DNA from 2 places in the Streptomyces sp. CA-249302 genome. Region 2 is predicted to be linked to the other one. Evidence: riboswitches for the same ligand, from Rfam matches in the RefSeq annotation. Region 2 holds a riboswitch; the other holds the start of a gene.
The links. A riboswitch is a leader RNA that binds a small molecule or an ion and turns the genes downstream of it on or off. The one in region 2 is predicted to bind glycine.

Region 1 (15,185 bases), 5.8 Mb from region 2:
TCACCATCCCCAACATCCTCAGCATGGCGCGTCTCGCCGGCGTACCGATCTTCCTGTGGCTGATTCTCAGGCCCGAGTTCGGAGGGCCGAAGAGTGACGGCTGGGCGCTGTTGGTGCTGGCCCTGAGTGGGATCAGCGACTACCTGGACGGCAAGCTCGCGCGTCGCTGGAACCAGATCAGCAGCCTCGGCCGGCTTCTCGATCCCGCGGCCGACCGGCTCTACATTCTCTCGACTTTGGTCGGTCTCACCTGGCGCGAGATTCTGCCGATCTGGTTGACCGCTGTACTTCTGGCGCGAGAGCTGGTCCTGCTGGTGATGGTGGGCATCCTCCGTCGGCACGGCTATCCGCCGCCGCAGGTGAACTTCCTGGGGAAGGCGGCCACCTTCAACCTGATGTATGCCTTCCCGTTGCTCCTGCTCAGTGACGGAACTGGATGGATCGCGTCACTCGCTGCTATTTTCGGATGGGCGTTCGCAGGTTGGGGTACAACGCTGTACTGGTGGGCAGGAGTCCTCTACGTGGTACAAGTCCGCCGCCTGATCCGTGCGGACGCCATGGCCGACTGAACTCGCCGATTGCTCCGGCCGTAGCGGCTCGATGGCTTCCGGTGGAAAAGTGCGGGACAATCTGGACGGGTGAAGTCGGCTAGACCGTCGTCTCTTTGAGGAGGACGCTTCCGACATGAAGGCCGTCGTGATGGCCGGAGGTGAAGGCACACGCCTTCGCCCCATGACCTCAAGCATGCCCAAGCCGCTCCTACCCGTGGCCAACCGCCCGATCATGGAGCATGTGCTCAGGCTGCTCAAAAGGCATGGGCTGAACGAGACCGTCGTAACTGTCCAGTTCCTGGCCTCATTGGTCAAGAACTACTTCGGGGACGGCGAAGAGCTCGGAATGGAGCTCTCCTATGCCAACGAGGAGAAGCCACTCGGTACCGCAGGAAGCGTCAAGAACGCCGAAGAGGCGTTGAAGGACGACGCTTTCCTCGTCATCTCCGGCGATGCGCTGACCGACTTCGACCTCACCGAGCTCATCAATTTCCACAAGGAAAAGGGTGCGCTCGTCACCGTGTGTCTGACCCGTGTGCCCAATCCGCTGGAATTCGGGATCACGATCGTCGACGAAGAGGGCAAGGTCGAGCGCTTCCTGGAGAAGCCGACCTGGGGGCAGGTCTTCTCCGACACGGTGAATACGGGCATCTATGTCATGGAGCCCGAGGTCTTCGACTACGTCGAGGCCGATGTGCCCGTCGACTGGTCCGGCGATGTCTTTCCGCAGTTGATGAAGGAAGGCAAGCCGATTTACGGCTATGTCGCCGAGGGCTACTGGGAGGACGTAGGTACGCATGAGAGCTATGTGAAGGCGCAGGCCGACGTCCTGGAGGGCAAGGTCGACGTCGAGCTCGACGGCTTCGAGATCTCCCCGGGTGTGTGGGTGGCTGAGGGTGCCGAGGTGCATCCCGATGCCGTTCTGCGCGGGCCGCTCTACATCGGCGACTACGCCAAGGTCGAAGCCGGTGCCGAAATCCGCGAGCACACCGTCGTGGGCTCGAACGTCGTCGTGAAGAGCGGTGCCTTTCTGCACAAGGCCGTCGTCCACGACAACGTGTACGTCGGGCAGCACAGCAATCTGCGCGGATGCGTGGTCGGAAAGAACACCGACATCATGCGGGCCGCACGGATCGAGGACGGCGCGGTCATCGGCGACGAGTGCCTGATCGGTGAAGAATCGATCGTTCAGGGCAATGTACGGGTCTACCCGTTCAAGACCATTGAGGCCGGTGCCTTCGTCAACACCTCGGTCATCTGGGAGTCCAGGGGCCAGGCCCATCTCTTCGGTGCCCGTGGGGTGTCCGGCATCCTGAACGTGGAGATCACGCCCGAGCTCGCGGTGCGCCTCGCAGGCGCCTATGCGACGACGCTCAAGAAGGGCTCCACCGTCACCACGGCCCGCGACCACTCCCGAGGAGCCCGCGCGCTCAAGCGGGCGGTGATCTCCGCGCTGCAGGCCAGCGCCATCGACGTAAGAGACCTGGAGAACGTACCGCTGCCCGTCGCCCGGCAGCAGACCGCGCGTGGCAGTGCCGGCGGGATCATGATCCGGACCACGCTCGGGGTGCCGGATTCCGTGGACATCATGTTCTTCGACGGACAGGGCGCCGATCTGTCGCAGGGCAGCCAGCGGAAGCTGGACCGGGTGTTCGCGCGGCAGGAGTACCGGCGGGCGTTCCCGGGCGAGATCGGGGACCTTCATTTCCCGGCCAGTGTCTTCGACTCGTACACCGGGTCGCTGCTGCGCAATGTCGACACGACCGGTATCGCCGAGTCCGGGCTGAAGGTCGTCGTCGACGCGTCGAACGGCAGCGCGGGGCTCGTGCTGCCCAGTCTGCTCGGCAAGTTGGGTGTGGACTCGCTGACCATCAACCCGGGTCTCGACGAGTCACGGCCCACGGAGACCGCGGATGTACGGCGGTCGGGGCTGGTGCGGCTCGGGGAGATTGTGGCGTCCTCGCGCGCCGCCTTCGGAGTGCGGTTCGACCCCGTCGGTGAGCGGCTGTCGCTGGTCGACGAGAAGGGGCGGATCGTCGAGGACGACCGGGCGCTGCTCGTGATGCTCGACCTGGTGGCGGCGGAGCGGCGCAGTGGGCGAGTGGCGCTGCCGGTGACCACCACGCGTATCGCTGAGCAGGTGGCGGCGTACCACGGGACACAGGTGGAGTGGACGACGACCTCGCCCGACGACCTGACCCGGGTCGGCCGCGACGAGTCGACCATCTTCGGCGGGGACGGCAAGGGCGGTTTCATCGTCCCGGAGTTCAGCAGTGTCTTCGACGGTACGGCGGCCTTCGTACGGCTGATCGGGCTGGTGGCGCGGACGCAGCTCACGCTCAGCCAGATCGACGCCCGGATCCCGCGTGCGCACGTCCTGAAGCGGGATCTGGCGACTCCCTGGGCCGTCAAGGGACTTGTGATGCGGCGGGTCGTCGAGGCGGCCGGAGACCGCTTCGTGGACACCACCGACGGCGTGCGGGTGGTGGAGACCGACGGGCGCTGGGTGATGGTGCTGCCCGACCCCGCGGAGGCGGTCACCCATCTGTGGGCGGAGGGGCCGGACGACGCCTCCGCGCAGGTCCTGCTCGACGAGTGGTCGGCGGTCGTGGACAGCGCCGGGCGCTGAAAGACGCAGCACGCGCGCGTGCCGGGCAGGTGTCCTCAAGGGGGCCTGTCCGGCACGCCGGTGGGGCCATTCGGAGGTAGTGGGCGCGACGTGCGACGATGTGCGGCATGCCGCAGCAGCCCCCCGTTCGGAGCACACCCACGCGACCCTCGCGTCCGGACGCATCCATGTCGCTGCTCACCAACGTCATGGACCACAGCCTCGACGACGGGTATGCCGAGGCGGCCGCCCGTAAGAAGGCGGACGGTGCCGGCGGCCTGCCGAAGACCCTCCGTGCCAAACTCGGCCTGGCCGCCGGACTCGTGCTCGCCGCCCTCGTGGTGACCGTGGGAGCGGCACAGGCGCGCGTGGCGGCTCCGGTCGTGGCCAAGGAGCGCGAGGAGCTGATCGACCGCATCGACCGGGAGACCGCGGCGGCGGACAAGCTGGAGGGCTCCGTCGACAAGCTGCGCGACGAGGTGAGCGCGAGCCAGCGCGAGGCGCTCAGGGAGAGCGGCGGCGGGGACCAGAGCGAACTCGTGGGCATCCTGTCGGGCGCGGTCGAAGTGCACGGTCCTGGCGTGAAACTGGTCGTCAACGACGCCAAGGAAGCGACCAGTGGCGGCAACGGCGACCCGCGCGAGACCTCGGACTTCTCCGACACCGGCCGGGTCCGCGACCGCGACATGCAGCGCGTGGTCAACGGGCTGTGGGAGTCGGGGGCCGAGGCCATCTCCATCAACGGGCAGCGGCTGACGGCGCTGTCGGCGATCAGGGCCGCGGGTGACGCGATACTGGTCGACAACAAGCCACTGGTTCCGCCCTATACGGTGCTCGCCGTGGGGAACGGCAAGCAGTTGAGCACCAGGTTCCAGAACAGCGCCGACGGGCTGTATCTGCACGCCCTGCAAGAGAACTACGGCATCCGGACCGGCATCTCCGTCGAGGACGACCTCCGGCTGCCCGCCGCACCGAGTGTGATCGTACGTACCGCACAACCGAGCACCGAGAAGACTGAGAAGGGCACATCGTGATCGCCGTACTGGGCCTCGTCGTGGGAGTCGTGGCCGGACTGTTGGTCCGGCCTGAGGTTCCGGCGGTCGTCGAGCCTTATCTGCCGATCGCCGTCGTCGCGGCGCTGGATGCCGTGTTCGGCGGCCTGCGGGCCATGCTCGACGGCATCTTCGACGACAAGGTCTTCGTGGTGTCGTTCCTGTCCAACGTGGTCGTCGCCGCGCTGATCGTGTTCCTGGGCGACAAGTTGGGCGTGGGCGCCCAGCTGTCCACCGGTGTCGTCGTCGTTCTCGGCATCCGCATCTTCTCGAACGCCGCGGCGATCCGCCGGCACGTGTTCCGGGCGTGAGGCCGATGAGCGACAAGGAAGAGACGCCCGAGAACAGGCTGCGCAAGGAACTGCCCGAAGAGGTGCCCGCGGAGGCTCCCGAGGCCGCCGACGCTCCCGAGGAGAAGCAGCCCGAGCTGACCGGACGACAGCGGCTGGGCAAGGGGCTGTGGCCGCCGCGGGTCACCCGGGCCCAACTCATCGTGGCGGTGCTGCTGTTCGGCCTCGGCTTCGGGCTGGCCGTCCAGGTCGCCTCCAACAGCGACAGCGACAGTGCCCTGCGCGGCGCGCGTCAGGAAGATCTTGTTCGCATCCTCGATGAACTCGACGACCGTACTCAACGTCTTGAGGACGAGAAGCAGGGGCTGGAGAAGCAGCGCGACGAGCTGGAGAACAGCTCCGACCAGGCCGAGGAGGCCCGCAAGCAGACCGTCGAGAAGGAGAAGCAACTCGGCATTCTGGCGGGCACGGTGGCCGCGCAGGGGCCCGGCATCACGATGACGATCGACGATACGAAGGGAACGGTCGAGGCGGACATGCTGCTCGACGCGATCCAGGAGCTGCGCGCGGCCGGGGCGGAGGCGATCCAGGTGAACGACGTGCGCGTGGTGGCCGGCACCTACCTCACGGACTCCGGGAAGAGCGTGAGCGTCGACGGGAACAAGATCAACGCTCCCTACCGTTTCAAGGTCATCGGCAAGCCGGCGGATCTCGAGCCGGCGCTCAACATCCCTGGAGGCGTGGTGCAGACTCTCGAGAAGGAGCAGGCCACGGTCACCGTGGAGCGAGCGAGCAAGATCGTCGTGGACGCCTTGCGAGCCGCGAAGCAGCCTGACTACGCTCGGTCGTCCTCCCAGTGAACCGGCGGTGCATGGGGGACGACCGGCAGGGGCATGAGGTTGCGGGGGGTCGGCGCACCGAATGGGTGGTGCGTGGTGGAAACTGTCTGGTGGTTACGGACGTTGTGAGGATGTCCGGGTCGGCCGGCGTATTGAGTCAGGGTTCGTCCTGCCCCACGGGCGGGTCTGTTTCGGTCAAGGGGAATCGCCCGTGAAGTTGTTTCAGAGGTTGTTCGGCAAGAGCGCGCGAGAGGGCAGCGACAACAACGCGACCGCTCGCCATCGCGCACAGCCAGACGCAGAGGGGCAGCGCCCGCTGTTCCGCGATCAGGTCGGTGGTCCGGGCGGTGACATTTCCGGAGGTCAGGGCGCGCCGTCTGTTGACCCTGCGCAGTCCGGCGGCATAGGTTTCGGGCAACCGTCAACCTCAAGTACGGGTGGAGGGTTTTCCCCTATGTCGGCCCTGGTGTGTACGAGGTGCGGTAACCGAAACGCGGAGAACAGCCGCTTCTGCTCCAACTGCGGCGCCCCGTTGCGGCCCGGGGCCACCCCCGAGCGGCCGTCCGAGACCACGTCCACGATCTCCATCTCCGGCCTCGAGGCGTACGACGCCGAGGTCACCGGCCAGACCCAGCTGCCGGCGCTCTCGCCGGAGGCACAGGCGGCCGTGGACGCGCTGCCGCTGGGCTCCGCGCTCCTGGTGGTGCGCCGTGGCCCGAACTCGGGCAGCCGCTTCCTGCTGGACGGCGACCTGACCACGGCCGGGCGTCATCCGCAGAGCGACATCTTCCTGGACGACGTGACGGTCTCGCGCCGGCACGTGGAGTTCCGCCGCGGCCAGGACGGCTCGTTCACGGTGGCCGACGTGGGCAGCCTCAACGGCACGTATGTCAACCGCGAGCGGATCGACCAGGTCGGCCTCAACAACGGTGACGAGGTGCAGATCGGCAAGTACCGGCTGGTGTTCTACGCGAGCCAGCGCGGGTACTGACCCGCCCCCGGGCTCCGTCCGGGGAACCCCCAGGGAAGGTCCATGCTTCAAACACCGAGCGGTGGTGCCGGACACGGCACCGCCGCCACGGAGCTGATGAGCATCGGCACGGTGCTGACCGTGCTGCGCGACGAGTTCCCCGAAGTGACCATCTCCAAGATCCGGTTCCTGGAGTCGGAGGGGCTGATCGAGCCGCAGCGGACGCCCTCCGGGTACCGGAAGTTCACCGCCGGGGACGTCGAGCGCCTCGGGCACGTCCTGAGGATGCAGCGGGACCACTATCTGCCCCTCAAGGTGATCCGCGAGCATCTGGACGCCATGGAGCGCGGCGAGGCCGCCCCTCTGCCCACCGTGGGCCGTCAGCGGGACGGTGAGCCCGTCCTGGAGGTCTCCGAGGGCCCCACGGCGGCCCGGATCGGGCGGGCGGAGCTGCTCGCGGCGGCCGACATCGGCGACGAGGAGCTCCGGGAGTGGGAGTCGTACGGACTCCTCGCACCGCTGCCGGACGGTGCCTACGACGCCGAGGCGGTCACCGTGGCCTCGCTCGTCGTGGAGCTGGGGCGGTTCGGGATCGAGCCGCGCCACCTTCGGGTGATGAAGGCCGCCGCGGACCGTGAGGCCGGGCTCGTGGACCAGGTGGTGGCCCCGCTCAGGCGCCACCGCAATCCGCAGACAAGGGCGCACGCCGAGGCTCGTACGAAGGAGCTGGCGGCGCTCACGGTGCGGCTGCACGCGGCCCTCGTGCAGACCGCGCTCGGCGTACGCCTGCCCTGAGCCGGGCGGGTGTGCGAAGGCCGGATCGACCCCCCGTTCTCTGCCCGACTACCCAAACGTCCCGGGCACGTCCTAGGGTTGCTGTGTGAACGAGCTCGATGTCGTAGGTGTCCGGGTCGAAATGCCCTCCAACCAACCGATCGTGCTCCTGCGTGAAGTGGGAGGCGACCGCTACCTCCCCATCTGGATCGGCCCCGGGGAGGCGACGGCGATCGCCTTCGCCCAGCAGGGCATGGCCCCCGCACGACCGCTGACCCACGACCTGTTCAAGGACGTGCTGGAGGCCGTCGGCCAGGAGCTCACCGAAGTGCGCATCACGGACCTGCGTGAGGGCGTCTTCTACGCGGAGCTGGTCTTTGCCAGCGGGGTCGAGGTGAGCGCCCGTCCGTCCGATGCCATAGCGCTGGCACTGCGCACCGGAACGCCGATCTACGGCAGCGACGGCGTGCTCGACGACGCGGGCATCGCGATTCCAGACGAGCAGGAGGACGAGGTGGAGAAGTTCCGCGAGTTCCTCGACCAGATCTCGCCGGAGGACTTCGGCACCAGCAGCCAGTGAGACGGGGCCGGTCCGCCGGATCAGCGGTCCGTGACCGGTCGGCTGTGTCCGGTGACCACTGAAATGCTGGCATTTGCCACCGGCGTGTGAGAGAGTCCTGCGGCCCGTCCCGAGCGCATTCGGCTAGCCTTTCCCCGCGGTGGGGTACGGGAAACCACTCCTAGGGTGATTATCACTCGGCGTGCCGAGTGTGGCGGTCGTTGACGCACCCCGGGTGGCTGCCTACCGTCGAGGAGGCAGGTCAAGGACGGAGGTCGGCGTGAGAAGCAGCGGCGACGGTACGGCTGGGGGTGCCCCGGGACGCAGTCTCGGGGACAGTGGCCCGTACCCGCTTCACAGCAGCGCGGCCGATCACGCTCCGCAGCGACCGGCGGCCGTGCCGAGCAGCGGAGGGGCGGCGTCCATGGCGTCCGAGCAGATCGGCTATCGCGGGCCGACGGCGTGCGCCGCCGCCGGCATCACCTACCGGCAACTGGACTACTGGGCGCGCACCGGCCTCGTCGAGCCGAGCGTGCGGCCCGCCTACGGGTCGGGGACGCAGCGGCTGTACAGCTTCCGGGACGTCGTCGTCCTGAAGATCGTCAAGCGGTTCCTGGACACCGGCGTCTCGTTGCAGAACATCCGGACCGCGGTGCTGCACCTGCGCGAGCGGGGCTTCCGGGACCTGGAGCGCATGACGCTGATGAGCGACGGCGCCACGGTCTACGAGTGCACCTCGCCGGACGAGGTCCACGCGCTGCTCCAGGGCGGACAGGGCATCTTCGGGATCGCCGTCGGAGTGGTGTGGCGGGACGTCGAGAGCGCGCTGTCCCAGCTGCACGGCGAGCGGATCGACACCGGCGAGACCCTGGTCGGGCACAATCCCGCGGATGAGCTGGCGCGGCGGCGCAACCGGGCCGTCTGAGCGACCGCTCGGGGTGGTGCGGGCGGGGCCGGACGGTCGTTCGGGGCCATTGTCAGTGGCGTAGGGCAGCATCGGAGATGTGAGAAACGCGCCCACGATCCTGCATCTCGACATGGATGCCTTCTACGCCTCGGCGGAGCAGGCGTCCAAGCCGAGTCTGCGTGGGAAAGCGGTCATCGTGGGCGGGCTGGGGCCGCGTGGGGTGGTGGCCACGGCCTCGTACGAGGCGCGGGTCTTCGGGGTGCGGTCGGCGATGCCGATGGGGCAGGCGCGGCGGCTGGCGCCGAACGCCGCGTATCTGGTGCCGCGCTTCGGGTTCTACCGGTCGATCAGCGAGCAGGTGATGGGGCTGCTCCACTCGTTGTCGCCGCTGGTGGAGCCGCTGAGCCTGGACGAGGCCTTCGTGGATCTGGAGGCCGGGGAGGCGGCCTGGGACGAGGCGTCGGCCCGGCTGGTCGGGGAGAAGCTGCGGGCCGACATACGGGCGGGCACCGGGCTCACCGGGTCCGTGGGGCTCGCCGCGTCCAAGATGCTCGCCAAGATCGCCTCCGAGGAGGCGAAGCCCGATGGGCTGGTGCTGATCGATCCGGGGACCGAGCGGGCGATGCTGGGGCCGATGCCGGTGCGGATCCTGCCGGGTGTGGGGCCCGCGACAGGGGACCATCTGCGGCGGGCCGGGATCACCACGGTCGACGAGCTCGCCGAGGCGGGGGAGGACGAGCTCGTACGGCTGGTCGGCAAGGCGCACGGGCATGCGCTGTACGCGATGGCGCTGGCACGTGACGACCGGCCCGTGGTGGCCGAGCGGGAGGCCAAGTCCGTGTCCGTCGAGGACACGTACGACGTGGACATCCATGACCGGCTGCGGGTCGGGATGGAGGTGCAGCGGCTGGCGGACCGGTGTGTGCGGCGGCTGCGGGGCGCCGGGTTGTCGGGGCGGACCATCGTGTTGAAGGTGCGCCGGTACGACTTCTCGACGCTGACTCGGTCCGAGACGTTGCGGGGGCCCACGGATGATCCGGGTGTGGTGCGGGAGGCTGCGGCTCGGTTGCTGGAGTCCGTGGACACGACGGGGGGTGTGCGGTTGCTGGGGGTCGGGGTGAGCGGGCTTGCCGACTACACGCAGGAGGATCTGTTCGCGCAGGCCGCGGGGGTGGGGGTGAGCGAAGAGGCCGATGCGGAGCATTCGGTGGAGGAGGGGAAGGAGAGCGCTGAAGAGGCGCACGCGGGGGGCGGCGAGCGGCGGTGGGCCGCGGGGCACGATGTGCGGCATGCCGAGTTCGGGCATGGGTGGGTGCAGGGGAGTGGGCTGGGTCGGGTGACCGTGCGGTTCGAGACGCCGCAGTCGGAGGTGGGGCGGGTGCGGACGTTTCGGGTTGACGATCCCGAGCTGGAGCCGGCCGAGCCGTTGCCGCTGGTGCCGGGGAGGCCGGGGGCCGCGATGGACGGCGTGCGCGCCTGACCGGTGCCGGGGCTGGGGGCCCGGTGTTACGCGTCCGCGTCCTCTGTTCCTGCCAGCTTGCCGAAGTCCCGGTCCGGGAACGGGGGCGGGGGAGCTACGTCCAGGCCGTAGTGGTGGTAGAGCTGGAGTTCTTGTTCGGGGGAGAGGTGGCGGCCTACGCCGAAGTCGGGGGCGTCCTTGATGAGGGCGCGGTCGAAGGGGATGTGGAGAGTGCCCTCGACCAGTTCGCTGGGCTCCAGGGGGACGAAGGCGTCCCGGGAGAAGAGGCCGGTGCGTATGGCCGCCCACTCGGGCACGCCGGTCGCGTCGTCGAGGTAGACCTCGTCGATCGTGCCGATCTTCGTGCCGTTGCGGTCGAACGCCTTGCGGCCGATCAGGTTGCGCGGATCGATGTCGGTCTGCACGGGCCCTCCACTTGGTCGCAACTCATTCGTAAGCACTACAAAAGAGCACATTGGTGAAGGCGGCCACTCGAAGGCCCGGGTGGGGTGCTCGCTTGGTAGGCTGGCACCGGCTGCTGACCCCGTGCGGGAGAGTCTTCCGGAGATCGTCCGGAGGCGCCGAAGGAGCAAATCCTCCCCGGAATCTCTCAGGCACACGTACCGCACGGACGAGGTCACTCTGGAAAGCAGGGCGGGTGTCGACGGCTTCCGCTCTCACCGACGGTGAAAACCGGGGGCTCTTGGGCGACCCGGTGAAACTCTCAGGTTGAGATGACAGAGGGGGAGGCCGATCGGGTACCCGCGCCGTGGTGCCCCTCGAAGGTCGCGTCAGACCAGGAGGCCTCCGCAATGACCGCCCATCGCATTCCGCTCGCCGAGCTCGAACAGGGAATCCCCTTCGAGCAGCGCCATATCGGCCCCGATCACGAGGCTCGGGCCAAGATGCTCGCTCAGGTCGGCTACGGCTCGCTGGACGAGCTGACCGCCGCCGCCGTGCCGGACGTGATCAAGAACGCCGACTCTCTTGATCTTCCGGGAGCGCGTACCGAGGCCGAGGTGCTGGCCGAGCTGCGGTCGCTGGCCGACCGGAACCAGGTGCTCGACTCCATGATCGGGCTCGGCTACTACGGGACCTTCACGCCGCCCGTGATCCTGCGGAACGTGATGGAGAATCCGGCCTGGTACACGGCCTACACGCCGTATCAGCCGGAGATCTCCCAGGGGCGGCTCGAGGCGCTCCTCAACTTCCAGACCATGGTCGCCGAGCTCACCGGGCTGCCCACCTCCGGTGCCTCGCTGCTGGACGAGGGCACGGCCGCCGCCGAGGCGCTGGCCCTCTCCCGGCGGATGGGGAAGAACAAGAAGGGGCTCTTCCTCGTCGACGCGGATGTCCTTCCGCAGACCATCGCCGTGATCGAGACGCGGGCCGAGCCGACCGGCGTGGAGGTCCTGGTCGCCGATCTGAGCGAGGGCATCCCGGCCGAGATCGCCGCGCGTGAGATCAACGGCGTGCTCCTCCAGTACCCCGGCGCCTCCGGCGTCGTACGCGACATCAAGCCGCTGATCGACCAGGCTCACGGGCTCGGCGCGCTCGTCACCGTCGCCGCCGATCTGCTCGCGCTGACGCTGCTGAAGTCGCCCGGCGAGCTCGGGGCCGACATCGCGGTCGGTACGACGCAGCGGTTCGGTGTGCCGATGGGCTTCGGCGGGCCGCACGCCGGCTACATGGCCGTACACGAGAAGTTCGCGCGCAGCCTGCCCGGGCGGCTCGTCGGGGTGTCCGTGGACGCGGACGGGCACAAGGCCCACCGGCTGGCGCTCCAGACGCGGGAGCAGCACATCCGGCGGGAGAAGGCCACCAGCAACATCTGTACCGCGCAGGTGCTGCTCGCCGTCATGGCCGGCATGTACGCCGTGTACCACGGGCCCGAGGGGCTGAAGAGCATCGCCCGGCGGACCCACCGGTACGCCACGATCCTCGCCGCGGGGCTCACCGCCGGCGGGGTCGAGGTCGTGCACAACGCCTACTTCGACACGCTCACCGCGCGGGTCGCCGGGCGGGCCGCCGAGGTCGTCGCGGCCGCGCGGGAGAACGGGGTGAATCTGCACCTCGTCGACGCCGACCAGGTCTCGATCGCCTGCGACGAGACGACCCGGCGGGCCCAACTGGGCGCCGTGTGGGGCGCGTTCGGGGTCGAGGGCGACATCGAGGCGCTGGACGAGGACACCGCGGAGTCCCTCCCCGAGGGGCTGCTGCGCGGCGACGACTACCTCGCCCACCCCGTCTTCCACCAGCACCGCTCCGAGACCTCCATGCTGCGCTACCTGCGCAGGCTGGCCGACCGCGACTACGCGCTCGACCGCGGCATGATCCCGCTGGGCTCCTGCACCATGAAGCTCAACGCGACCACCGAGATGGAGCCGGTCACCTGGCCCGAGTTCGGGCAGCTGCACCCCTTCGCGCCCGCCGAGCAGGCGCAGGGCTATCTGACGCTGATCGCGGAGCTGGAGGAGCGGCTCGCCGAGGTCACCGGGTACGACAAGGTGTCGCTTCAGCCCAACGCCGGGTCGCAGGGCGAGCTGGCCGGGCTGCTCGCCGTACGCGGATATCACCGTGCCAACGGGGACGAGCAGCGGACCGTGTGTCTCATTCCGTCCTCCGCGCACGGTACGAACGCCGCGTCCGCCGTCATGGCCGGGATGAAGGTCGTCGTCGTGAAGACCGCCGAGGACGGCGAGATCGACGTCGAGGATCTGCGGGCGAAGATCGAGCAGCACCGGGACGAACTCGCCGTGCTGATGATCACGTACCCCTCCACGCACGGTGTGTTCGAGGAGCATGTCGCCGACATCTGCGCTCAGGTGCACGAGGCCGGCGGGCAGGTGTACGTCGACGGGGCCAACCTCAACGCCCTTGTGGGGCTTGCCAAGCCGGGGCACTTCGGTGGCGACGTCTCCCACCTGAACCTGCACAAGACCTTCTGCATCCCGCACGGCGGTGGCGGTCCGGGCGTCGGGCCGGTCGGTGTGCGTGCGCACCTGGCGCCGTATCTGCCGAACCACCCGCTCCAGCCCGCGGCCGGTCCCGAGACCGGTGTCGGGCCGATCTCGGCCGCGCCCTGGGGTTCCGCGGGGATCCTGCCGATCTCGTGGGCGTATGTGCGGCTGATGGGCGGCGAGGGGCTCAAGCGGGCCACGCAGGTGGCCGTGCTGTCCGCCAACTACATCGCCAAGCGGCTGGAGCCGCACTACCCCGTGCTCTACACCGGCCCCGGCGGGCTGGTCGCGCACGAGTGCATCATCGATCTGCGGCCGCTGACCAAGGCGACCGGGGTGTCGGTGGACGATGTGGCCAAGCGGCTCATCGACTACGGGTTCCACGCGCCGACGATGTCCTTCCCGGTGGCCGGCACGCTGATGATCGAGCCCACCGAGTCCGAGGACCTGATCGAGATCGACCGGTTCTGCGAGGCGATGATCGCGATCCGTGCGGAGATCGAGAAGGTCGGGGCGGAGGAGTGGCCGGCCGACGACAACCCACTGCGGAACGCTCCGCACACCGCCGCCGCGCTGGGCGGCGAGTGGGAGCACGCGTACTCGCGTGAGGAGGCCGTGTTCCCGGCCGGGGTGTCGGCAGCGGACAAGTACTGGCCGCCGGTGCGCCGGATCGACCAGGCCTTCGGTGACCGGAACCTGGTGTGCTCCTGCCCGCCGTTGGACGCGTACCAGGACTGACGCCGGTGAAGTGAGACAGGGCCCCGCCTCGGCGGGGCCCTGGTGTTTCGAGGGTGTTTTCAGGCGGTGGCCAGGGAGACCTCGGTCGCCTTGATCAGGGCGACGACCTGGGTGCCGGTCGCGAGGGCCAGGTCGCGGGCCGCCTCGTTGGTGATCGCGGAGGTCAGTTCGCCGCCCTCCACGGCGACCTTGACCGAGGCCATGGCGCCGCCGGAGGCGATGGCGGTGATCGTGCCGGGGAGCTGGTTGCGGATGGAGAGGCCCCCGACCGGGCCGGTGGCGAGGGAGACCTCCGTCGACTTCACCAGGGCGCGGACCGCGGAGCCCGGGGCGAGGGCCAGATCGGTCACGGCCTCGCGGGTGATCGCCGCGGTGAGGGTCTGGCCGCCGGCGAGACGGACGCCGACCGTCGCCATCACCGCGCCGGGGGTGATGGTGGTGACGGTGCCGGGGAGCTGGTTGCGGATGCTCAGGGTCATGGGCATCACGGTAGGGCTTTGGAAGGTTTACGCCGGGTATGCGTGTGTCTGCGTCGCCTTCACCGTCGCCCAGACCGACGCACCCGGGTGCAGGTCGAGTTCGGCCGCGGCGACCGTGGTGAGGTCGGCAGCGAGGGGGAGTTCGCCGGTGAGGGCGGCGCGGATCTGGTCGCCGTGGGTCTCCAGGCCGGCCACCTCGCAGCGCCAGTGGTTGCGGGCGCTGGTCCCGGTGGGCGGGTCGCGGTGGAGGGTCACGGCGCTCGGCGGGAACGCGACGAAGACCTGGCCGGACAGGTCCTCGGTGGTCGTGATGGCGGGGCCGGCGTCGAGGTGGACGGTGTGGCCGTCCGCCCGGCCCTTGTAGAGGTTCAGGCCGACGAGTTGGGCGATGTAGTCCGTGCGCGGATGGCGGGCGATGTCGGACGGGGTGCCCTCCTGGACCACGCGGCCGTGTTCGATGACCACGAGGCGGTCGGCCAGGACCATGGCGTCCAGGGGGTCGTGTGTGACGAGGACCGCCACCGCCTCGAACTCGGCCAGGTGGCGGCGGAGTTGGGCTCTTACGTCCAGACGGGTGCGGGCGTCCAGGGCGGCCAGGGGCTCGTCCAGGAGGAGCAGGCGCGGGTTGGTGGCCAGGGCCCGGGCCAGGGCGACGCGTTGGGCCTGGCCGCCGGAGAGGCGGCGGGGTTTGGCGGTGGCGTGGTCCGTGAGGCCCATGCGGGACAGCCAGTCGGCCGCCTGGGCCCTTGATTCCGACTTGGTCGCGCCCTGGCAGCGGGGGCCGAAGGCGACGTTGTCGAGGGCGGTGAGGTGGGGGAAGAGGAGGTAGTCCTGGAAGACGACGCCCACCGGGCGGGATTCGGGGGGTGTGTGGTGGAGGGGATTGCCGTCGAGGCGGAGGTGGCCTGCGGTGAGGGGGGTCAGGCCGGCGAGGGCCCGTAGGGCGGTGGTTTTGCCTGCGCCGTTGGGACCCAGGAGCGCGACCACGTCGCCGGGGGC
Region 2 (15,185 bases):
ACCGGTGCGACACCGGTCCCGGTGGAGGAGGCGGCGCGCGGCGCGGAGGTCGTGGTCGTCACGATCCCCCTCAAGGCGATCCCCGATCTGCCGGCCGGCGTACTGGACGGCGCCGCGGCGGACGTGGCGGTGATCGACACCGGCAACTACTACCCGCAGCGGGACGGCAGGATCGCCGGCATCGAGGACGAGGGCCTCACGGAGAGCGCCTGGACGGCACGCGAGATCGGCCACACCGTGATCAAGGCCTTCAACGGCACCTACGCCCAGGACATCCTCGACCGCCCCCTGCCGCCCGGCACCCCCGACCGCCAGGCGCTCCCGGTCGCGGGCGACGACGAGCAGGCCAAGGCGAAGGTCCGGTCCCTGATCGACGAACTCGGCTTCGACACGGTCGACACAGGCACCCTCGCCGACTCCTGGCGCCAACAGCCGGGCACACCGGTGTACGGCCTCCGCGCAGGAACGGACGCCGTGACAAAGGCCTTGTCGGAGGCGTCCCCGGAACGCCCGGCGGACTTCCGCGGCTAGCCGGAACCGCCGTCGGCCGGCCCTCTCCTAGGCGTCGTTGGCCCACTCCTTCAGCGCGGCCTTGTCCTCGAAATCCGCGACGTCCTTGTCGTGGGGTTCGCTGCTGTACTGGTGGAAGCGCCACTTGGCCTTGATGCGGGGCTTGCCGGCGGTGACGTAGTCGGCGATCCACAGGCCGTCGCCGGCGTACGACGTCGTGTCGACGTTCAGCCAGAAGTCCCTGTTCGCGTACAGGATCACCTGGTGGCTCGGCCGGAGTTCCTTCACTTTCCGGATGAACAGGTCCTTCTCCGCGTTGCTCGCGTGGGTGCCGGAGCTCGTCGTCTCCCAGTCGACCGCGAGGATGTCGCCCGCCTTCTCGGGGGCGTGTTTGACGAAGTACTCCGCCTGGGCCTCCAGGTTGCCGGGCCACAGGAAGTGGTAGAAGCCGACGACCAGGCCGGCGTCACGGCCGTGTTTCGTCTGCGCCGCCAGTCTCGGGTTGACGTACGAACGGCCCTCCGTCGCCTTGATGAAGACGAAGGAGAGGCCGTCCGTGTCGTACGACGAGGACTGGTAGGCGCTCACGTCTATGCCGCGCAGCATGGGGGTCTCCCTGAAGTGCCGGGGTGGGGACGGAAGTTGAGGTATCTCCCACCTTGGCACGGAGGATCCGGGGCTGCGTGGAAACGATGTGGAAGCGGCGTGGAATCGAGGGGGAGGCGGTGAGGAGACGCGAGCTTCCGGCGGCTGCCGGGCTCAGCACTCGATGATGTTCACCGCCAGCCCACCCCGCGCGGTCTCCTTGTACTTCACGCTCATGTCGGCGCCCGTGTCCTTCATCGTCTTGATGACCTTGTCCAGGGACACCTTGTGCGAGCCGTCGCCGCGCATCGCCATCTTCGCGGCCGTGACCGCCTTGACCGCCGCCATACCGTTGCGCTCGATGCAGGGGATCTGGACCAGGCCGCCGACCGGGTCGCAGGTGAGGCCGAGGTTGTGTTCCATGCCGATCTCGGCCGCGTTCTCGACCTGCTCGGGGGAGCCGCCCAGCACCTCGGCCAGCGCGCCCGCCGCCATCGAGCAGGCCGAACCGACCTCGCCCTGGCAGCCGACCTCGGCACCGGAGATGGACGCGTTCTCCTTGAAGAGCATGCCGATCGCGCCCGCGGCCAGCAGGAAGCGGACCACCCCGTCCTCGTCGGCGCCCGGCACGAAGTTGATGTAGTAGTGGAGGACGGCCGGGATGATGCCCGCGGCGCCGTTCGTCGGGGCGGTGACCACCCGGCCGCCCGCCGCGTTCTCCTCGTTCACCGCCATCGCGTACAGCGTGATCCACTCCATCGAGCGGGCCAACGGGTCGCCCTCGGCGCGGAGTTGGCGCGCGGTCACGGCCGCCCGGCGTTTCACCCGCAGCCCGCCCGGCAGGATGCCCTCGCGGGACAGGCCGCGGGACACGCAGGCCTGCATGACCCGCCAGATGTCGAGGAGCCCGGAGCGGATCTCGTCCTCGGTGCGCCAGGCCCGCTCGTTCTCCAGCATCAGCGCGGAGATCGACAGGCCCGTCTCCTTCGTCAGGCGGAGCAGCTCGTCGCCCGTGCGGAAGGGGTACTTGAGGACCGTGTCGTCCAGCTTGATCCGGTTCGCGCCGGCCGCGCCTTCATCAAGCACGGTCTCGTCGACGACGAACCCGCCGCCCACCGAGTAGTACGTCTTCGACAGGAGTTCGGTGCCCGAGGCGTCGTATGCCCAGAGGGTCATGCCGTTCGCGTGGTACGGGAGGGCCTTACGGCGGTGCAGCTTCAGGTCGTCGTCGAAGGAGAACGGGATCTCGTGCTCGCCGAGCAGCCGCAGTCGCCGGTCGGCCTTGATCTGCTCGACCCGCTCGTCCGCCCCCTCCACGTCCACCGTCCGCGGCGAGGCGCCCTCCAGTCCGAGCAGCACCGCCTTGGGGGTGCCGTGGCCGTGGCCGGTCGCGCCCAGGGAGCCGTAGAGCTCGGCACGTATCGACGCTACGGAGTCCAGCAGCTCCTCGTGCCGCAGCCGGCGGGCGAACATGCGTGCCGCGCGCATCGGGCCGACCGTGTGGGAGCTGGACGGGCCGATGCCGATCGAGAACAGGTCGAAGACCGAGATGGCCACGGGGACTCCTCAATGCCGGGATGGTGGGGGCAACCGGTCCACGGATGCCCCCACCGGGGAATTACTTGTTCAGGCCGGGGTACAGCGGGTGCCTGTCGGCAAGGGCCTGGACCCGGGCCTTCAGAGCGTCCACGTCGTACGACTGCTTCAGCGTCTCCGCGATCACGTCCGCCACCTCGGCGAAGTCCTCGGCCGTGAAGCCGCGGGTCGCCAGCGCCGGCGTGCCGATACGGAGGCCCGAGGTGACCATCGGCGGGCGCGGGTCGTTCGGGACGGCGTTGCGGTTGACCGTGATGCCGACCTCGTGGAGTCGGTCCTCGGCCTGCCGGCCGTCCAGCTCGGACTCGCGCAGGTCGACCAGGATCAGGTGCACGTCCGTACCGCCGGACAGCACGTTCACCCCGGCCGCCCGGGCGTCGTCGGCCGTCAGACGCTCGGCGAGGATGCGCGCACCCTCCACCGTACGCCGCTGGCGCTCCTTGAACTCCTCGCTCGCCGCGACCTTGAAGGAGACCGCCTTCGCCGCGATCACGTGCTCCAGGGGACCGCCCTGGAAGCCCGGGAAGACGGACGAGTTGAGCTTCTTCGCGAAGTCCTGCTTGGCGAGGATGATGCCGCCGCGGGGGCCGCCCAGCGTCTTGTGGGTGGTCGACGTGACGACATCGGCGTACGGCACCGGGTTCGGGTGCAGCCCGGCCGCCACCAGCCCCGCGAAGTGCGCCATGTCGACCCACAGGTACGCCTCGACCTCGTCGGCGATCCGGCGGAACTCGGCGAAGTCCAGCTGCCGCGGGTACGCCGACCAGCCGGCGATGATCACCTTCGGCCGGTGCTCCTTGGCGAGCTTCTCCAGCTCGGCCATGTCGACCAGGCCGGTCGCCGGGTCGACGTGGTAGGCGACGACGTCGAACTGCTTGCCGGAGAAGTTCAGCCGCATCCCGTGGGTGAGATGGCCGCCGTGCGCCAGGTCCAGGCCCAGGATCGTGTCGCCGGGCTGGGCCAGCGCGAACAGGGCTGCCTGGTTGGCGGAGGCGCCCGAGTGCGGCTGCACGTTGGCGTACTCGGCGCCGAACAGCTCCTTGACCCGGTCGATGGCGATCTGTTCGGCGACGTCGACGTGCTCGCAGCCGCCGTAGTAGCGGCGGCCGGGGTACCCCTCCGCGTACTTGTTGGTGAGGACCGAGCCCTGCGCCTCCATCACCGCGAGGGGTGCGAAGTTCTCGGAGGCGATCATCTCCAGGGTGGACTGCTGGCGGTTCAGCTCGGCGTCGACCGCGGCGGCGATCTCGGGGTCGAGCTCGTGCAGGGGCGTGTTCAGTGCGGACATGCGTGTACGGCTCCTCAGCCGGCGTTCTGGGCGGTGTACTCGTCGGCGGAGAGCAGGTCGGCCGGCTCCTCCGTGACACGGATCCTGAAGAGCCAACCGCCCTCGAAGGGGGCTGAGTTGACGAGCGACGGGTCGTTGACGACGTCCTCGTTGATCTCGGTGACCTCACCGGTGACGGGGGAGTACAGGTCGCTGACCGACTTGGTCGACTCCAGCTCGCCGCAGGTCTCGCCCGCGGTCACGGCGGAGCCCACCTCGGGAAGCTGGGCGTAGACGACGTCGCCGAGCGCGTTCGCCGCGAACTCGGTGATGCCGACCGTCGAGACGCCGTCCTCGGCGGCCGACAGCCACTCGTGCTCCTTGCTGTAGCGCAGCTGCTGGGGGTTGCTCATGGCCTGAATTCTCCTGTACGCGGGGGAGTGGTGGTGAATGGGTGACTGCCGGAAACGTGCGTGAGCAGCGGTGATGTGCCCGCGCTCACGCCCAAGGATTACTTCTGGCGCTTGTAGAACGGCAGCGCCACGACCTCGTACGGTTCGTGACTGCCCCGGATGTCCACGCCGACGCCCGCCGTGCCCGGCGCCGAGTGCGCCGCGTCGACGTACGCCATCGCGATCGGCTTGCCGAGCGTCGGGGAGGGCGCCCCGGAGGTGACCTCGCCGATCACCTCGCCGCCGGCCACCACCGGGTACCCGGCGCGCGGCACCCGCCGCCCCTCGGCGACCAGGCCGACCAGGACGCGCGGGGGGTTTTCCGAAGCCCTGGAAGCGGCCTCCGCCAGCGCCTCGCGCCCCACGAAGTCGCCCTCCTTCTCGAACTTCACCACCCGGCCGAGCCCGGCGTCGAAGGGGGTCAGCCCGGTGCTCAGCTCGTGCCCGTACAGCGGCATGCCCGCCTCCAGGCGCAGGGTGTCCCGGCAGGACAGGCCGCAGGGGACCAGGCCGGCGCCCTCGCCCGCCTTGGTCAGCGCCTGCCACAGCTCGACGGCGTGCTCGGGCTTCACGAAGAGCTCGAAGCCGTCCTCGCCGGTGTACCCGGTGCGGGCGATGAGGGCCGGGACGCCGGCCACCGTGCCGGGCAGACCGGCGTAGTACTTGAGGCCGTCGAGGTCGGCGTCGGTGAGGGACTTCAGGATCCCGGGGGACTCCGGGCCCTGCACGGCGATCAGGGCGTACGCGTCCCGGTCGTCGCGTACCTCGGCGTCGAAGCCGGGGGCACGCTCGACGAGGGCGTCCAGGACGACCTGGGCGTTGGAGGCGTTGGCCACGACCATGTATTCGGTCTCACCGAGCCGGTAGACGATCAGGTCGTCCAGGATGCCGCCGTCGGCCCGGCAGATCATGGTGTAGCGGGCGCGGCCGACGCCCACGGAGGCGATGTTGCCGACGAGGGCGTAGTCGAGAAGCTGCGCCGCCTGCGGCCCGGTCACCGTGATCTCGCCCATGTGGGAGAGGTCGAAGAGCCCGGCCCGGGTCCGCACGGCGACGTGCTCGTCGCGTTCGGAGCCGTAGCGCAGCGGCATGTCCCAGCCGGCGAAGTCGGTCATCGTCGCGCCGAGCGAACGATGCAGGGCATCGAGGGCGGTACGGCGGATTTCGGTACTGCTCATCGGACGGATGTCTCCCAAGGCATGACGGCACGGCGAGGTCGTTCCTCCCCATCTGTCATCGGAACCTGAGAGGTTCGCCATGACCACGGGGGACATGGCTTGCACCTTGGGTGGGACCACCGGGAAGGCGGCCCGCTTTTCAGATGTGCCTCGCCCGCGCGGTAACGGGGCCTGAGAGATTCAAGGGAGGGACTTGCTCCTTCGGCGCCCCGGCGGCGTACGCCTGGGGACTCTCCCGCGCGGATTCAAACGGCCGGTATGCAGTTGGCGCGCACATCATTGCACGCATCCGGGGCATACGGCAGGGCCGCATCTGTAACCAGCCTGTGGCAGGACGATCACGAAAACGCGAGGCACCGCGCATTACCTTCTCTTTACACTCGACGGGGATGGGACTCCGTACCCAAGCCCCAGGGGAGGACGATCACGGTGAACAGGACCACCACCGCCTACGCCACGACCTCGGCTCTCGCGCTGCCCAAGCAGCCCGGGGCCCCGGCCCGCGAGCGGTGCGGCGAACGGCCGGCACCGGTGGTCCGCGACCTCCGCGACCGTTCGGGCCGCAGCCCGCACGCCCTGCTCTTCGGCCCCCGCGACCTCGTCGTCGTCACCGGGCTGCCCGGCAGCGGCAAGTCCACGCTGATGAACCGAGCGGTCAACGGCGTCCGCATCGACTCCCAGGACACCCGCGACCGCTGGGACGCCCGCGCCCCCCGCTTCTTCCCGTACGCGGTCTACCGCCCCCTGGTCCGCCTCGCCCACTACGCCGGACTGCGCCGCGCCCTGCGCGGCGGCCGGGGTGTCGTCCTGCACGACTGCGGTACGCAGGCCTGGGTGCGCGACTGGCTGGCCCGCGAGGCCCGCCGCCGCGGCGGCACGCTCCACCTGCTGCTGCTCGACGTCACGGCCGGCGACGCCCTGGCGGGGCAGCGCGAGCGCGGCCGGGGTGTGTCGAGGTACGCGTTCCTGCGCCACCGGCACGCGGCCGCCCGGCTGATCCGCCAGGTCGAGCGGGGTGAGCTGCCCGCCGGCGTGGGCTCCGCGGTGCTGCTCGACCGGGACGCGGCGGACGTGCTGCGCCGGATCGGCTTCACGGGCTGACCGCAGTCCCTCCTTACCCGTTAGCCTTTTGGCCACATCAGCGGTTCACAGCAGTGGTTCACAGCAGGCGGTCGGACAGATGGACTTCCCAGCGGATCTTCCCGCGGACTTTCCCATGCAGGCGCACCCCCATCCGCACGGCGGATGGCCCGGCAACGAGCTGGAGGAGGTGCTGTCGGCCTCCCTCGGCATACCCGCCGCGGGCGGCCGGATCATCGAGGTGCTCGGCCGCAGTTACGTGTGGATCCCGCTGCCCGGTGGCGGCGGACCGCACAGCGGCCCCCTCGACCTGCCCACCCTGGAGATCGAGGGCCAGGCCTTCGTCCCGGTGTTCAGCTCCGAGGAGCAGTTCCGGCAGGTCGTCGGCGGCCACATGTCGTACACGATCGCCCCGGCCGTCGAGTTCGCCCGCGGGCTGCCCCCGCAGGTCGGCATGGCGATCAACCCCGACGGCGTGGTGGGCGTGCCGCTGCCGCCCGCTGCGGTCGCCGAACTCTGCCGGGTGGGCCGTACCGCCCTGGACGGCCCCACCTCCGGCGGCCGGGTCAAGCTCTTCGAACCGGACTGGCAGGACGACCCGATCGACTTCCTGGCCGCGGCGTCGGCGGAGTTCGCGGAGACCGGCGTGATCACCACGGCCCGCCGCTGCCTGGCCGCGATCGAGACCGCGGACCCGGTGATGTTCGTCGGCGTGGAACTCTCCCTGCGCGAGGGCGACCTGCGGGCCCTCCCGCTGCAGGCCCTGGAACGGGCGGTGACCAGGATCCCCACCCAGTGGCCGGTCAACCTGGTTCTGCTGGATGTGACGGACGACCCCGTGGCGAACTGGATGCGCGATCAGGTACGCCCTTTCTATACGAGGGACCACTTCTGATCGCCGGGCCGTCGGCAACAGGGCTCGAGCAACCGGGCGCTTAAACTCGTTCCATACGCGGGGCAACCACAAGAAGGGGCGGTACACGTGAGCGCCAGCGGCACCACGACCGGCCAGGTCGAGCACATGCTGCGCCAGGTGACGCCAGGGCGCTACGACGCCTACGAGGCACTCCTCCGCGCCCTCGCGACCCCCGGCCAGGGCCAGGTCTGGATGCTCCTGTGGCACGGTCAGGCGGGTTCGCCCGACGCACAGTACGGAAACATGGACGTCGACGGCTACGGCTACGCCCCCTGCGTCACCTCCGCCCAGGAGCTGAGCGCCAGCGGCTGGAACCGCTCGTACGAAGTGGTCGACGGACTCGACGTGGCCCGCACCCTCTACCCCGACCACTTCGGCCTCTGGCTCAACCCGCACGCGCCGGGCGGCGGCGTCGGCATCCCCTGGCTCGACCTGCGGCGCATCGCCACCGGCCTGGAGCGTCAGCCCGCCGGCCCGCTGCGGCTCTCGGAACCCGCCATCGAGATCCCGCAGTTCTACGCCCAGCTCACGCAGAACGCCCACCGCACCCCGGCGGTCCGCTCCCTGCGCCGCGCCTGGGTGCAGCCGGCGCTCGGTGCGCCGTATCTCGCGATCGGTCTGGATGTATACGACACCAGCCCCCCGGCGGTCGACTCGGTGCGCGCGATGATGCAGCAGTCCATCGGCGCGGTCCCGGACGGACTGCCCGTGTCGACCGTCGCGATGTCCGACGAGTTCGACCCGGTCGCCCTCTGGATGCGGGCCGGCGCCCGCCCCTTCTACGACCGCGAGGCGCACGCCCCGGCCGCCCCGGTCGCCGGGTACGGCTACCCGCCCGTGCACGGCGGTTACTGAGCCAAGGTCAAATCGCAGGAAAATCTGCGGTCCGGGCGTGATCTTCGCGCGTAGACGTTCGGCGGGTACAGTCGGCTCGCGCCTCACTGGTCACACTGTCTCCGTCCGGCACGCGTAAATGGACGTCCGGATAACGGAATCCCTCAGTCGTCATCACGGTTGCGCATACTTTCTCCATCAGACCTGGCGCGTGATCGCGAGCGCGTTGAAGACTCCCCTCCAGACGCGAGGTCAACGATTCCTGTGAGCTGATACCGACCGGTATCGATCCAGAGACCAGCAGGTAAGAGAACCAAGCCGCCCACCGCGGCGGACAAAGGCCGGTCACCACCGGCGAGAGGGGTCAGGTCATCGTGACCGCACCGATCGAGACCACGGGGGCGGAAGCCGGAGCGCAGCCCGAAGCCGTGCTCGCCGGGGCCAAGAAGAGCCAGATCGAGGGCCGTTCGCTCACCCAGATCGCCTGGACCCGGTTCAAGCGCGACAAGGTCGCCGTCGCCGGTGGCATCGTCGTCATCTGCCTGGTGCTGATGGCGGTCCTCGCCAAGCCGATCGAGTGGGTCTTCAACCTCGACCCCGACAAGTTCCACCAGGACCTCATCGACCCGGCGCTGCTGTCGCCCAAGGGCGGCTGGGGCGGCATGAGCTGGTCCCACCCGCTCGGTATCGACCCGCAGTACGGCCGCGACATGCTCGCCCGCATCATCGACGGCTCCTGGGTGTCGCTCCTGGTCGCGGGCGGCGCCACCCTGCTGTCGGTGATCATCGGCACCGTGCTCGGCGTCATGGCCGGCTACTACGGCGGCTGGATCGACAGCATCATCAGCCGCCTGATGGACACCTTCCTCGCCTTCCCGCTGCTCCTGTTCGCCATCGCCATCTCGGCCTCGGTGCAGGACGGCTTCTTCGGCCTGGACGGGCTCTCGCTGCGCATCAGCGTCCTGATCTTCGTGATCGGCTTCTTCAGCTGGCCGTACATCGGCCGTATCGTGCGCGCCCAGACGATGACCCTGCGCCGGCGGGAGTTCATCGAGGCCGCCCACAGCCTCGGGGCGCGTGGCCCGTACGTCCTGTTCCGAGAGTTGCTGCCCAACCTCGTCGCACCGATCCTCGTCTACTCGACGCTGATCATCCCGACGAACATCCTCTTCGAGGCGTCGCTGAGCTTCCTCGGAGTCGGCATCGCTCCGCCGCAGGCCTCCTGGGGCGGCATGCTCAGCAACGCCGTGGATCTCTACACAGCGGATCCGCAGTACATGTTCGTGCCCGGTCTGGCGATCTTCATCACCGTCCTGGCATTCAACCTGCTGGGTGACGGGCTGCGTGACGCACTCGACCCTCGCAGCAAGTGATCCACCGATAGAGGGGCTTCCTCACGTGAAGACGAGAAGGGTGACCGCCGCCGTTGCGTCGGTCCTGGCGCTCTCGCTGGGCGCCGCCGCATGTGGCGGCGGTGGCGGCAACAACAGCAGTGGTGGTGGCAACGCCAAGAAGGACGCGGCGCTGACCTCCATCGTCAACGCGACGAGCAAGAAGGGGGGGACTGTCAACCTCGAAGAGTCGGACGTGCCGGACTCGCTGGACCCGGGCAACACGTACTACGGCTTCGTGCAGAACTTCTCCCGCCTCTACGCGCGTACGCTCACGACGTTCAAGCCGGCCGCCGGCAAGGACGGCCTCACGGTCGTCCCGGACCTCGCCGACTCCCTCGGCAAGGCCAGCGCCGACGCCAAGACCTGGACGTACCACCTGCGTTCCGGCCTGAAGTACCAGGACGGCACGCCGATCACGTCCAAGGACGTCAAGTACGCCATCGAGCGCTCCAACTTCGCGCCCGAGGCCCTCTCCAACGGCCCGACGTACTTCAAGCAGTACCTGGTCGGCGGTGACAAGTACACGGGTCCCTACAAGGACAAGTCGGCCGAGGGCCTGAAGTCCATCGAGACCCCGGACGACCAGACGATCGTCTTCAAGCTGAACCAGCCGTTCGCCGACTTCGACTACCTGGCGACCTTCTCGCAGACGGCCCCGGTGCCGCAGGCGAAGGACGACGGCGCCAAGTACGTCCAGCACATCGTGTCCTCGGGCCCGTACCAGTTCCAGTCGTACGAGGAGGGCGCCAGCGCCGTCCTGGTCCGCAACAAGAACTGGGACCAGAAGACCGACCCGGTCCGCAAGGCCTACCCGGACAAGATCTCGGTCAAGTTCAAGGTCAACGCGGTGACGGTCGACAACGACCTGCTCGCCGACAAGATCACGGCCGACCTGGCCGGTACCGGTGTGCAGCCGCAGACCCAGCCGAAGGTGCTGACCGGCAAGAACGCCAAGTCGACGGACAACTCGTACGCGGGCGCGCTCCAGTACCTGGCGCTGAACGTGAACGTGAAGCCGTTCGACAACGCCGACTGCCGCAAGGCCGTGCAGTACGCGGTGAACAAGCAGTCCGTGCTCGACGCCGTGGGCGGCTCGCCCAAGGGTGACGTGGCCTCGACGCTGCTGCCGCCGTCGGTCAACGGCTACACCAAGTTCGACACCTACCCGACCGCCGGCAACAAGGGCGACGTCGCGAAGGCCAAGGCCGCGCTGAAGGCGTGCGGCAAGCCGAACGGCTTCTCCACCACGATGACGGCCCGTTCGGACCGTCCCGCCGAGATCGCGGCCGCCACGGCCGTCCAGAACTCGCTGAAGGCCGTCGGTATCACCGTCGACATCAAGCAGTACCCCTCCGGCAAGTACTTCTCCAACTTCGCCGGTGTCCCGAGCTACGTGCACGACCACAAGCTCGGCATCCTGTCGATGGCCTGGGGCGCCGACTGGCCGACCGGCTACGGCTTCCTGGAGCAGATCGTCGACGGCGGCGCCATCAAGCCCTCCGGTGGCACCAACCTGATGGAGCTGAACGACCCGGCCATCAACAAGGCCCTGGCCAGCGCCATCGCCAACACCGACACCGCCGCCCGCACCAAGGCGTGGGGCGACATCGACAAGATGGTCATGGACAACGCGTCCGTGGTCCCGCTGTTCTACCGCAAGAACCTGCTGTACAGGCCGGCGTCCGCGACGAACGTCACGGTGACGCAGGCGTACCTCGGCATGTACGACTACCTGCTGCTCAGCTCCTCGAAGTAGCAGCAGGCCGGATACCCCTGAAAGGCAGGTGAAGGCACCGGGTGGCCGGGACGGACCAACTCCGTCCCGGCCACCCGGAGCCGGACAGCTGTGGCTGCGTACATCATCCGACGCGTCTTCGGCGCCTTGGTACTGCTGCTGGTGGTCAGCGCAGTCACCTTCGGCATCTTCTTCCTGGTCCCCCGCCTGGGCGGACAGACGGCCACCCAGCTGGCCACCCAGTACGTCGGCAAGGACGCCAATCCCGAGTCCATCGCCGCGATCAAGAAGAACCTGGGCTTCGACCAGCCCATCTACATCCAGTACTGGGACTACCTCAAGGGGCTCTTCGTCGGCGCCGACTACAAGTTCGGCCCTGATGCGACGCACTGCAGCGCGCCCTGCTTCGGGTACTCCTTCAAGAGTCACATCGAGGTCTGGCCGCAGCTCACGCAGCGCATCCCGGTCTCCTTCTCGCTGGCCGTCGGGGCGGCCGTGATCTGGCTGATCTTCGGTGTCACCACCGGTGTCGTCTCCGCGCTGCGCAAGGGCAAGCCGATCGACCGCATCTCGATGTTCATCGCGCTGGCCGGCGTCTCCCTCCCGATCTTCTTCACCGGTCAGATCCTGAGCGGGCTCTTCGTCTATCAATGGCCCGTCTGGGAGAGCACCGACTACGTCCCCTTCACGCAGAACCCGGCCGACTGGGCCTGGCATCTGCTGCTGCCCTGGATCAGCCTCGCGTTCCTCTTCTCCGCCCTCTACGCCCGGCTCACCCGGGCGGGCATGCTGGAGACCATGGGCGAGGACTACATCCGTACGGCCCGGGCCAAGGGCCTGAAGGAGACCACGGTCGTGTCGAAGCACGGCCTCAGAGCCGCGCTCACCCCCATCGTCACCATCTTCGGCATGGACTTCGGCACCCTCGTCGGCACCGCCGTCCTGACCGAGACCGTCTTCTCCCTGCAGGGCATCGGGGCGTACTCGATCCAGGCGATCCGCGACAACGACCTGCCCATCGTGATGGGCGTGACCCTCGTCGCCGCGTTCTTCATCGTCTTCTGCAACTTGATCGTCGACCTGGTGTACGCCGCCATCGACCCCCGCGTGAGGTACTCGTGAGCAAGCTCGAAAAGGCGGCCCTCGGCGAACCCGCCACCGACGCCGCCCCGCCCGACGCCGACGCGTTCCTCTCCGTCCGCGATCTGCGCATCCACTTCGACACCGACGACGGCCTGGTCAAGTCCGTCGACGGCGTCAGCTTCGACGTGCACCGCGGCAGGACGCTGGGCATCGTCGGCGAGTCCGGCTCCGGCAAGTCGGTCACCTCGCTCGGCGTGATGGGTCTGCACCGCTCGGCCAACGCCAAGGTCACCGGTGAGGTCTGGCTGGACGGCCAGGAGCTGATCGGCGCCGACCCGGACGACGTCCGCCGGCTGCGCGGCCGCAAGATGGCGATGATCTTCCAGGACCCGCTGTCCTCGATGCACCCGTACTACACGGTCGGCGCGCAGATCGTGGAGGCCTACCGGGTCCACCACGACGTCAACAAGAAGATCGCCCGCACCCGGGCGATCGAGATGCTGGACCGGGTGGGCATCCCGGAGCCGAACCAGCGCGTGGACAGCTACCCGCACGAGTTCTCCGGCGGTATGCGCCAGCGCGCGATGATCGCGATGGCGCTGGTGAACAACCCCGAGCTGCTCATCGCCGACGAGCCGACCACCGCCCTGGACGTCACCGTGCAGGCGCAGATCCTGGACCTGATCCGGGACCTGCAGAAGGAGTTCGGCTCCGCGGTCATCATGATCACGCACGACCTCGGTGTGGTCGCCGAGATCGCCGACGACCTGCTCGTGATGTACGCCGGGCGGCCCGTGGAGCGCGGTCCGGCCGAGTCGGTGTTCGCCGAGCCCCGGCACCCGTACACCTGGGGCCTGCTCGGTTCGATGCCGCGGCTCGACCGCGAGGACACCGACCGGCTGACCCCGATCCAGGGCGCCCCGCCCTCGCTGATCAACGTCCCGGACGGCTGCCCCTTCAACCCGCGCTGCCCGTACGCCGACATCCCCAAGGACAACGTCACCCGCACGGTCCGCCCCGAGCTGACCGAGGTGGGCAGCCGGCACTGGGCGGCCTGCCACATGTCGCAGGAGCAGCGGGAGCGTATCTGGACCGAAGAGATTGCGCCGAAGCTGTGAGCGACGACAAAGAAGTGAGCATCCCCACGCAGAGCGACGCGGCCACCCTCACCAAGGGCGCGGCCGACGGCGAGACCCTGCTGAAGGTGACCGGGCTCCAGAAGCACTTCCCGATCCGCAAGGGCCTGATGGGGCGGCAGACCGGCGCGGTGCGCGCCGTCGACGGCCTCGACTTCGAGGTCCGCAAGGGCGAGACCCTCGGTGTCGTGGGCGAGTCCGGCTGCGGCAAGTCGACCATGGGCCGGCTGATCACCCGGCTGCTCGAACCGACTGGCGGCAAGGTCGAGTTCGAGGGCAAGGACATCACGCACCTCGGCGTCGGCGGCATGCGTCCGCTCCGCCGTGACGTGCAGATGATCTTCCAGGACCCGTACTCCTCGCTGAACCCGCGGCACACGATCGGCACGATCGTCAGCGCTCCCTTCAAGCTCCAGGGCGTCGAGCCCGAGGGCGGGGTGAAGAAGGAGGTCCAGCGGCTGCTGTCGGTGGTGGGCCTCAACCCCGAGCACTACAACCGCTATCCGCACGAGTTCTCCGGCGGTCAGCGCCAGCGCATCGGCATCGCGCGTGCGCTCGCCCTGAACCCGAAGCTGGTCGTGGCGGACGAGCCGGTCTCCGCGCTGGACGTGTCGATCCAGGCCCAGGTCGTGAACCTGCTGGACGACCTCCAGCACGAGCTCGGCCTGACGTACGTGATCATCGCGCACGACCTCTCGGTGGTACGGCACGTCTCGGACCGCATCGCGGTGATGTACCTCGGCAAGATCGTCGAACTGGCCGACCGGGACTCGCTGTACAAGGCGCCGATGCACCCGTACACCAAGGCCCTGATGTCGGCGGTGCCGATCCCGGACCCGAAGCGCCGCTCGGCCAAGAGCGAGCGCATCCTGCTCCGCGGCGACGTGCCCTCGCCGATCTCCCCGCCGAGCGGCTGCCGCTTCCACACGCGGTGCTGGAAGGCGACGGAGATCTGCAAGACGACCGAGCCCCCGCTCCTGGAGCTGAAGCCCGGCCAGCAGGTCGCCTGCCACCACCCGGAGAACTTCGAGGACCAGGCCCCGCAGGACACGGTGCTGCTGACCGTGGCCAAGGAGGCGGCCGAACTGGTCGCCGACGATGTGTTGGCCGAGTCTGCGGCGACTTCGGCGGCGGTGGCTGCCGAGGTGGGTGAGTCTGCCAACCAAGGGGCGCGGGGCAGCATTGAATCTGCAGCTACCGCCGCGGGGGTGCGACCAGCCCCCACCGACCCGCAGACAACCGACGAACCGGCTGAAGCGGAAGACGACCGTCAGGAGTCAACCGACAAGTAGCGCATGACGAGTTGGTAAAGTCATGCACATGCCCGAGCGGGAGGGTAAAGAGTCGTCCGTGTCCGACTTATCGGCACACCGAAGGGACGACCCGTGAAACTCTCCCGTTCGGCACGCTTAGGAGCCG

Region 1: it holds a riboswitch for glycine, as region 2 does, so the genes downstream of both, gcvP (aminomethyl-transferring glycine dehydrogenase) here and gcvT (glycine cleavage system aminomethyltransferase GcvT) in region 2, are expected to answer to the same signal.

What each region holds. Positions count from the first base shown of each region.
Region 1 is NZ_JBNJMG010000001.1:1,664,847-1,680,031, reverse strand. It holds gene ACQEWB_RS07600 (CDP-alcohol phosphatidyltransferase family protein) at 1-569, shown strand, start outside; gene ACQEWB_RS07595 (sugar phosphate nucleotidyltransferase) at 685-3,180, shown strand; gene ACQEWB_RS07590 (DUF881 domain-containing protein) at 3,288-4,193, shown strand; gene ACQEWB_RS07585 (small basic family protein) at 4,190-4,522, shown strand; gene ACQEWB_RS07580 (DUF881 domain-containing protein) at 4,528-5,361, shown strand; gene ACQEWB_RS07575 (FHA domain-containing protein) at 5,423-6,331, shown strand; gene ftsR (transcriptional regulator FtsR) at 6,374-7,105, shown strand; gene ACQEWB_RS07565 (bifunctional nuclease family protein) at 7,191-7,664, shown strand; gene ACQEWB_RS07560 (MerR family transcriptional regulator) at 7,924-8,568, shown strand; gene ACQEWB_RS07555 (DNA polymerase IV) at 8,648-10,030, shown strand; gene ACQEWB_RS07550 (PRC-barrel domain-containing protein) at 10,057-10,434, opposite strand; glycine riboswitch at 10,549-10,645, shown strand; gene gcvP (aminomethyl-transferring glycine dehydrogenase) at 10,822-13,707, shown strand; gene ACQEWB_RS07540 (TOBE domain-containing protein) at 13,767-14,186, opposite strand; gene ACQEWB_RS07535 (ABC transporter ATP-binding protein) at 14,214-15,185, opposite strand, start outside.
Region 2 is NZ_JBNJMG010000001.1:7,501,198-7,516,382, forward strand. It holds gene ACQEWB_RS34115 (NADPH-dependent F420 reductase) at 1-531, shown strand, start outside; gene ACQEWB_RS34120 (glycoside hydrolase family 25 protein) at 559-1,116, opposite strand; gene ACQEWB_RS34125 (L-serine ammonia-lyase) at 1,270-2,652, opposite strand; gene glyA (serine hydroxymethyltransferase) at 2,714-3,979, opposite strand; gene gcvH (glycine cleavage system protein GcvH) at 3,994-4,371, opposite strand; gene gcvT (glycine cleavage system aminomethyltransferase GcvT) at 4,470-5,588, opposite strand; glycine riboswitch at 5,631-5,737, opposite strand; glycine riboswitch at 5,738-5,836, opposite strand; gene ACQEWB_RS34145 (AAA family ATPase) at 6,018-6,689, shown strand; gene ACQEWB_RS34150 (enhanced serine sensitivity protein SseB) at 6,769-7,563, shown strand; gene ACQEWB_RS34155 (enhanced serine sensitivity protein SseB C-terminal domain-containing protein) at 7,651-8,439, shown strand; gene ACQEWB_RS34160 (ABC transporter permease) at 8,793-9,791, shown strand; gene ACQEWB_RS34165 (ABC transporter substrate-binding protein) at 9,817-11,568, shown strand; gene ACQEWB_RS34170 (ABC transporter permease) at 11,659-12,669, shown strand; gene ACQEWB_RS34175 (ABC transporter ATP-binding protein) at 12,666-13,748, shown strand; gene ACQEWB_RS34180 (ABC transporter ATP-binding protein) at 13,763-15,058, shown strand; gene ACQEWB_RS34185 (M1 family metallopeptidase) at 15,152-15,185, shown strand, end outside.